2 linked regions of the Verminephrobacter eiseniae EF01-2 genome follow. The protein of the gene in region 1 binds, or shares a complex with, the protein of each later gene. Links are inferred from orthologs where the notes say so. Each region holds a gene or a part of one and is shown on either strand. Other genes may lie near its edges.

Region 1 (4,685 bases):
CTGCACGGGTTGCTTGGCGCTGACATGGCCCATCGTGACTAGTGTCGCGTCACCGATCATCTGTCGGTCTGCGCTGGCCATCGAAGCGCATCGCGGCGTTGCATCGCTTGCCAATACGCTCGGTATTGGCCGCGCTATGCGCCTTGCGCTGCGCTCCGATGGCTGCGTGCAGCCTACGACATCTGATCGGTGACGCGACACTAGCCGCAGTCGCCGTGAGCAGGCCCACGCCTGAAATTTTCATCATGCGCTTGGCTTCATTGCACCAGCCGCTGCCGACCTCTGAGCAGTCATTGCAGAACTTGGGATACCCGCTGTCTGGTGGCTATACAGCCCGCGCCAATGTTGCAACTGTGTAGCTGATGGCACGCCGTCGGTGGCAAATGCTCTGATATTATTTTCACCCTGCCGCTGGCGCAGACGCTCCCTCCATCCCCATCCCCATCTCCTTCCAAGAGGATTGATTGCAATGACCAAGAGCTTTAAACACTGGGGCGCCACGCTGGCGCTGCTGACCACTGCCCTGTGCATTGCCGTGGGCGCGCATGCTGCAGAATCCAAGGTGCTCAACATCTACAACTGGTCGGACTACATCGCCGACGACACCATCAAGAACTTCGAGAAAGAGTACGGCATCAAGGTCCGCTACGACAACTTCGACAACAACGAAATCCTGCACGCCAAACTGGTCGCCGGCAAGACCGGTTATGACATCGTCGTGCCCGGCTCCCACTTTGCCAAGACCCAGATCGAGGCCGGTCTGCTGCAAAAACTCGACAAGAGCAAGCTGAGCAACTGGGGCAATCTGGACAAAGGGCTGCTGGAGCAGTTGAACAAGCTCGACCCCGGCAACGAATACCTGGTGGACTGGCTGTGGGGCTATGTCACGGTGGGCATCAACGTGAACAAAGTCAAGAAGGCGCTGGGCGACATGCCGATGCCGGACAACGCCTGGGACCTGCTGTTTGACGTGAAGTACGTGAACAAGCTCAAGAGTTGCGGTGTCAGCGTGTTGGACTCGGCTTCCGAAGTGCTCCCGATCGCCTTGCTGTACGCCGGCAAGCCCCCCTACAGCAAGGACGCTGCCGATTACGAGGCTGCCGGCAAAGTGCTCAAGGCCATCCGCCCCTACGTCACACGCATCTCGTCGTCGGGCTATATCGAGGAAATGGCCAGTGGCGCCATTTGTCTGGTGATGGGTTACTCGGGCGACATCAACATCGCCCGCAGCCGCGCGGCCGCTGCCAAGACCAAAACGCCCGTCGTGATCGAGGCACTGGTGCCCAAGTCCGGCGCCACCCTGTTCTTTGACACCATGGCCATCCCCAAGGACGCCCAGAATGTGGAAAACGCCCATTTGTTCATCAACTACATCCTGCGTCCCGAAGTGCATGCGTCGCTGACCAACAAAGTGTTCTACGCCAATCCCAACGCAGCCTCGCTGAAGTTCGTGACAAAGGACGTGGCCGAGAACAAGTCCATCTTCCTGGACAACGAAGCCATCAAGACCATGGTGGCGCCTGATGCGCTGCCGCAAGCCATCCGCAAAGTCCAGACCAGCATATTCACCAACTTCAAGGCAAGACGCTGACCAGGCCCCCTGGCGTCCCGCGCCCCCGCTCGGGCCGGGACTCCACCCCGCAACATGGGCCGTTGCTTATTCCGCTCTCCTATGCCTGTTGCAGCCTTGCAATCTGGCGGGCTTGGGCGAGGTCAGGGTCTTCATCGAGCGCGAGAGGCTGTGCGGGTTGGGGTGTGGATTGGTGTGGTGGACATGTCGCTGCTGGCGCCCACCCTGATCACGCCAGGCGCCCGGTTGTGGACACTCGACAAGCGTCTTCCTCATTGGCCGAGCGCTTCGGCGTAGCCCACCGATGACGCTGTCCTGGCACGATGGCGCCCCCCGCGTTCAATCCACCACCGTCAGCTTGGCCACCGACAGCAGCAGCCATTTGCTGCCGTGGCGCGCAAAATGGACTTGGGCACGCTCATCGGTGCCGCTGCCTTCAAGGGCCAGCACCTTGCCTTCGCCGAACTTGGTGTGAAACACGGCAATGCCGGCGGCAAGACCATGCGCGGGCGCGCCCTTGCGCGGCGGCACCGGCAGATGGGCAAAGACCCCTGATTCAGCACCTGCGGATTTGAAACCGAATGACTGCCTGGCACTGGAAGAATATGCACTGCCTGCTCCTGAATGAGAAGCAAGCGCGGCAAAGGACTGGCGCTTGGGTGTGAGCCACTTGAGCGCCGCCTCAGGCAGTTCGTCGAAGAAACGGCTCCTGATGTTGTAGCGGGTCTGGCCATGCAACATGCGCGTTTGCGAATGGCTCAGATACAGGCGCCGGCGCGCGCGGGTGATGGCCACGTACATCAGGCGACGCTCTTCCTCCAGAGTGTCGCGCTCGCTGGCCGCGTTCTCGTGCGGGAACAGGCCCTCTTCCATGCCGCCGATGAACACACCATCAAACTCCAGCCCCTTGCTGGCGTGTACGGTCATCAGTTGCACGGCGTTCTGTCCGGCCTGGGCCTGGTTGTCGCCCGCCTCCAGTGCGGCATGGGTCAGGAAGGCGGCCAGCGGCGACAGGGTTTCGCCGGTGTCGGCGTCCACGATGCCGGGCATCGGTGGCTTGGGCGGTGCAGCGCCGCCATGCTCATCCAGCGGCAAGGCCACGGCATCGCGGCCAAAGCCCTCTTGCGTGACGAAGCTCTCCGCTGCATTGATCAGTTCCTGCAAGTTCTCGATGCGGTCGGCGCCTTCCTTTTCGGTGCAAAAGTGCGCCACCAGTCGCGTGGATTCGAGCATCTGCTCGATGATGCTGCGCAGATTCAGCCCCCGTGTCTGCGCGCGCAGGCCATCGACCAGCGCCACGAATGCGCCCAGGTTGATGCCCGCCTTGCCGGGCACGGCGCTCACGCCGTCGTACAGTGAGCAGCCGGCGGCGCGGGCTGCATCTTGCAGCACCTCGATGCTGCGCGCACCAATGCCGCGCGGCGGAAAGTTCACCACGCGCGCAAAGCTGGTGTCGTCCTGCGGGTTCTCCAGCAGGCGCAGATAGGCCAGCGCATGCTTGATTTCGGCACGCTCGAAAAAGCGCAGACCACCGTACACGCGGTAAGGCACGCCGGCATTGAACAGCGCCGATTCGATCACCCGGCTTTGCGCATTGCTGCGGTACAGCACGGCGATCTCCCGGTGCTCGAAGCCGTCGCTGCGCAGCAGTTGTTTGATCTCGTCGACCATCCACTGCGCCTCGGCCAGATCGGAGCTCGCCTCGTACACCCGCACCGGCTCGCCGGGGCCTTGCGTGGTGCGCAGGTTCTTGCCCAGGCGGCTGCTGTTGTGGCTGATCAGCGCGTTGGCCGAGTCCAGGATATGGCTGTAGCTGCGGTAGTTCTGTTCGAGCTTGATCTGCTGCTGCACGCCGAACTCGCGCACGAAGTCGGCCATGTTGCCCACGCGCGCACCGCGAAAGGCGTAGATGCTCTGGTCATCGTCGCCCACGGCCAGCACGCTGCCGTGCGCCTGGTAGCGCCCGTCCACGACATTGCCTGCCAACTGCTTGAGCCAGGCGTATTGCAGTTGGTTGGTGTCTTGGAACTCGTCGACCAGGATATGGGCAAAGCGGCGCTGGTAATGCGCACGCAGGTGATCGTTGTCACGCAACAGTTCGTAGCTGCGCAGCATCAGCTCGCCAAAATCGACAACGCCCTCGCGCTGGCATTGCTCTTCGTAGAGTTGGTAAATCTCGATCTTCTTGCGGGTGTTGCTGTCCTGGCCCTGCACATCGTTCGGGCGCAGGCCCTGCTCCTTGCAGTTGGCGATGAAGTGCGCCAAATCCTTGGGCGCAAAGCGCTCGTCATCAACGTTGTGTTGCTTGCACAGGCGCTTGACGGCGGCAAGCTGGTCTTGCGTGTCCAGAATCTGAAAGGTCTGCGGCAGGCCCGCAGCCTGATGGTGCGCACGCAGCAGGCGGTTGCACAGACCGTGGAAGGTGCCGATCCACATGCCGCGCACATGCACCGGCAGCATCGCCGACAGGCGCGCCACCATTTCCTTGGCGGCCTTGTTGGTAAAGGTCACGGCCAGGATACTGCCGGGCCTGGCATGGCCGTTTTGCAGCAGCCAGGCGATGCGCGTGGTGAGCACCCGCGTCTTGCCCGACCCCGCCCCCGCCAAGATCAGCGCATGGCCGGCCGGCAGCGTCACGGCGGCGAGTTGCTCGGGGTTCAGATGGACCAGAAGGGGGGATGCGGCCGATGGGGCATCCGGGAGCGGGTCTTGTGGGAACATGCAGCCATTGTAGAAAGCACCCGGCGCAACCGGGATCGTTTTGCAGCGCGCGCCCACTCGATGGAGCTTGGAATCCGATGGAAATCTTCGACTACGACAACGTCCTTTTGCTGCCGCGCAAATGCCGCGTGCGCAGCCGCTCGGAATGCGACACCAGCGTGCGGCTGGGCGAGCGCTCGTTTCGCATCCCCGTGGTGCCGGCCAACATGAAAACCGTGGTGGACGAAAAAATCTGCGCCTGGATGGCCCAGAACGGCTACTTCTACGTGATGCACCGGTTCGACCTGGACAATGTCCGGTTCGTCCGGGACATGCAGGCCCGGGGCTGCTACGCCTCGATATCGCTGGGCGTGCAACCACCCGACCATGACACCGTGGAGCAGTTGGCAGCACA
Region 2 (2,969 bases), 790 kb from region 1 along the record:
GATTGCACGGGTTCGCTGTCGGCGCCGAACACCAGGGCCTTGACGGCGTTGTCGTAGGCCGCGATGCCGTCTATCGGCAGATAGCCGCGTGTGCTGGGGGCGGACAACATGGCCTTTTCAGCCGCCTGCACGCAGGCCAGCAGCGGCAGCCGGCCGGCGTCGTCGAAATAAACGCCAACCCCCAGATTGGCCTTGACGGGGCGGGTGTCGAGGTTGAATTGCTCGCTCTGGCCCAGGATCGGGTCGCGCGGGGCCATTTCGACGGTGCTGAACACGGACATGAAAATCCTTCACGGTGGGTCTTTGTAGCGCGGAATCCGGCCGTGGTGTACTGTGCCGGGTGGTGCCGATTTTAACGGCCCGCCCCGCACGATTCATCACGATGGTTGACCGCCCCATGCCGGATATCACAGAAGTCATCACGGAAAAACTCGACAGGCAAGACGGCCAGGATGGTCATGGCGCCCAAGGCGCCCAGGAGGGCCAGGAGGGCCGATTCGTCCGATTCCCCGATTCTCCCTTTGCGTTGTTCCAACCGTATCTGCCTGCGGGCGATCAGCCCGAGGCCATCGCCAAACTGGTCGAGGGGCTGAACGACGGCGAGGTGTTTCAGACGCTGTTGGGTGTGACCGGCTCGGGCAAGACTTTCACCATGGCCAACGTCATTGCCCGCATGGGGCGCCCGGCCATCGTGTTTGCGCCCAACAAGACGCTGGCCGCGCAGCTCTACAGCGAGTTTCGCGAGTTCTTTCCGAAGAACGCGGTCGAATATTTCGTCAGCTACTACGACTACTACCAGCCCGAGGCCTATGTGCCGCAGCGCGACCTGTTCATCGAAAAGGACAGCGCGATCAACGAGCATATCGAGCAGATGCGTTTGAGCTGCACCAAGAGCCTGATGGAGCGGCGCGATGTGGTGATCGTGGCCACTGTGTCGGCGATCTATGGCATTGGCGAGCCCGAGAGCTACCACCGCATGGTGATGATCTTGCGCGGGGGCGACAAACTGGGCCAGCGCGATGTGATCGCGCAACTGATCCGCATGCAATACCAGCGCAACGATGCGGATTTCTCGCGCGGCAAGTTCCGCGTGCGGGGCGAGACCATCGATGTCTTTCCTGCCGAGCATTCCGAACTGGCGCTGCGCATCGAGCTGTTCGATGACGAAGTGGCCAGCCTGCAACTGTTCGACCCGCTCACCGGGCGCGTCAAGCAGAAGATCCTGCGCTTTACGGTCTACCCCAGCAGCCACTATGTGACGCCGCGCGACAAGGTGCTGGCTGCGATCGAGAGCATCAAGGCGGAGCTTGCCGAGCGCTTGCAGCAGTTGCAGGCGCTCGGCAAATTGCTGGAGGCCCAGCGCCTGGAGCAGCGCACGCGGTTCGATCTGGAGATGCTCAGCGAAGTCGGGCATTGCAAGGGCATAGAGAACTACACGCGCCACCTGTCGGGGGCGGCGCCGGGCGATCCGCCGAGCACGCTGACCGATTACCTGCCCAAGGACGCACTGATGTTCCTCGACGAGAGCCATCAGATGATTGGCCAGCTCAACGCCATGTACAGCGGCGACCGCTCGCGCAAGACCACGCTCGTGGACTATGGCTTTCGCCTGCCGTCGGCGCTGGACAACCGGCCGCTGAAGTTCGAGGAGTTCGAGCAGCGCATGCGCCAGGTGATCTTCGTCTCGGCCACGCCGGCCGACTATGAAAGGATCCACTCCGGCCAGATCGTCGATCAGGTGGTGCGGCCCACCGGCCTGGTCGACCCCGAGGTGCAGGTGCGCCCGGCGACACACCAGGTCGACGATGTGTTGCAGGAAATACGCATCCACGCGCAGCGGCATGAGCGCGTGCTCATCACCACGCTGACCAAGCGCATGGCCGAGCAACTGACCGACTACCTGGCGGACAACGGTGTCAAGGTGCGCTACCTGCACAGCGACATAGACACGGTCGAGCGCGTGGAGATCATCCGCGACCTGCGCCTGGGCGTGTTCGACGTGCTGGTGGGGATCAACCTGCTGCGCGAGGGGCTGGACATCCCCGAGGTGTCCCTGGTGGCCATCCTCGATGCCGACAAGGAGGGCTTTTTGCGGGCCGAGCGCAGCCTGGTCCAGACCATAGGCCGCGCAGCGCGCAACATCAATGGCCGGGCCATCCTGTACGCCGACCGGATGACCGAATCCATGAAAAAAGCCATCGGCGAGACCGAGCGCCGCCGCATCAGGCAACTGGCGCACAACCAGCGCCACGCCATCACGCCGCGCAGCATCGTCAAGCGGGTCAGAGACCTGATCGATGGCGTCTACAGCGAAAAAGCCGGCAAGGTCGCCGAGCGGCTGGAGCAGGAAGCGATGCAGCGTGCCAAGACGCAGGACATGTCCGAGAAAGACCTGGCGCGCGAGATCAAGCGGCTGGAAAAACGCATGCTCGAACACGCGCGCAATCTGGAATTCGAGCAGGCCGCCAGGATGCGGGACCAGCTTGCCGGCCTCAAAAGCCAAGTCTTTGGCGCGCATGGCAGTGATCCGGTGCTCCCGTAATGCCGTCGAGCGTGTCGGGACGACGGCCGCCGGGTGCGAGGAAAACATGACTGACCAAATAGCGACCGACCGGTTTTTTAATCCGACAAATTTGATAAGGATTGATGCTATACTGGCGCCCGACACCCAAGGAACACCGCCCCGAACGATGAAGGGTTCCGCACCAGGCGCCCAGCAGGCCGTGCGGAGCAGGGCAGGGGGTCGAGACGGCGCCCTCGCTGACCCGTTGGTCATTGCCGATGACCGGTGAAGGCGGCTTCTACAACGAACAAGCCTTGGCACAAGGAGCTTGCGATGCGTCTGACAACCAAAGGCCGTTTTGCGGTCACCGCGATGATTGACTTGGCCTTGCGCCAGAACACAGGGCCTGTCACATTGGCGGCCATCAGCCAGCGCCAGCAAATTTCGCTGTCGTATCTGGAGCAGC

The links. The genes of interacting proteins can lie anywhere in the genome.
Region 2: the proteins of VEIS_RS08270 (region 1) and uvrB are in contact, whole or in part, in a crystal structure (PDB 7EGT), measured with the Thermus thermophilus proteins. The link is inferred for Verminephrobacter eiseniae EF01-2 from one-to-one orthologs. Residues at the interface, in WP_096412145.1 of Thermus thermophilus: His654, Arg656, Phe657, Gln666, Asp668, Glu669, Lys680, Arg681, Leu682, Ser683, Lys685, Tyr686, Ala687; in WP_096411307.1 of Thermus thermophilus: Glu23, Leu25, Arg26, Asp27, Gly28, Glu29, Arg30, Phe31, Arg55, Glu326, Asp327, Phe328, Glu379, Ser382, Gln383, His398, Gly400, Arg401.

Annotation. Positions count from the first base shown.
Region 1 is NC_008786.1:1,889,199-1,893,883, reverse strand. Bases 1,601-4,685 are described here. They hold VEIS_RS08270 (UvrD-helicase domain-containing protein), read right to left. Parts: upstream 4,292-4,685; coding sequence 1,910-4,291; downstream 1,601-1,909. Other genes in these bases: VEIS_RS08265 (GMP reductase), read left to right, coding at 4,369-4,685. Outside these bases: VEIS_RS25835 (hypothetical protein), read left to right, coding at 42-359; VEIS_RS08275 (extracellular solute-binding protein), read left to right, coding at 470-1,591. UniProt on the Escherichia coli protein: A helicase with DNA-dependent ATPase activity. Unwinds DNA duplexes with 3'-5' polarity. Translocates on single-stranded DNA with 3'-5' polarity. Initiates unwinding more efficiently from a nicked substrate than double-stranded DNA.
Region 2 is NC_008786.1:2,682,557-2,685,525, forward strand. Bases 34-2,969 are described here. They hold uvrB (excinuclease ABC subunit UvrB), read left to right. Parts: upstream 34-397; coding sequence 398-2,542; downstream 2,543-2,969. Other genes in these bases: VEIS_RS11610 (amino acid aminotransferase), read right to left, coding at 34-281; iscR (Fe-S cluster assembly transcriptional regulator IscR), read left to right, coding at 2,837-2,969. Also shown: more of VEIS_RS11610, read right to left, coding at 1-33. UniProt on the Escherichia coli protein: The UvrABC repair system catalyzes the recognition and processing of DNA lesions. A damage recognition complex composed of 2 UvrA and 2 UvrB subunits scans DNA for abnormalities.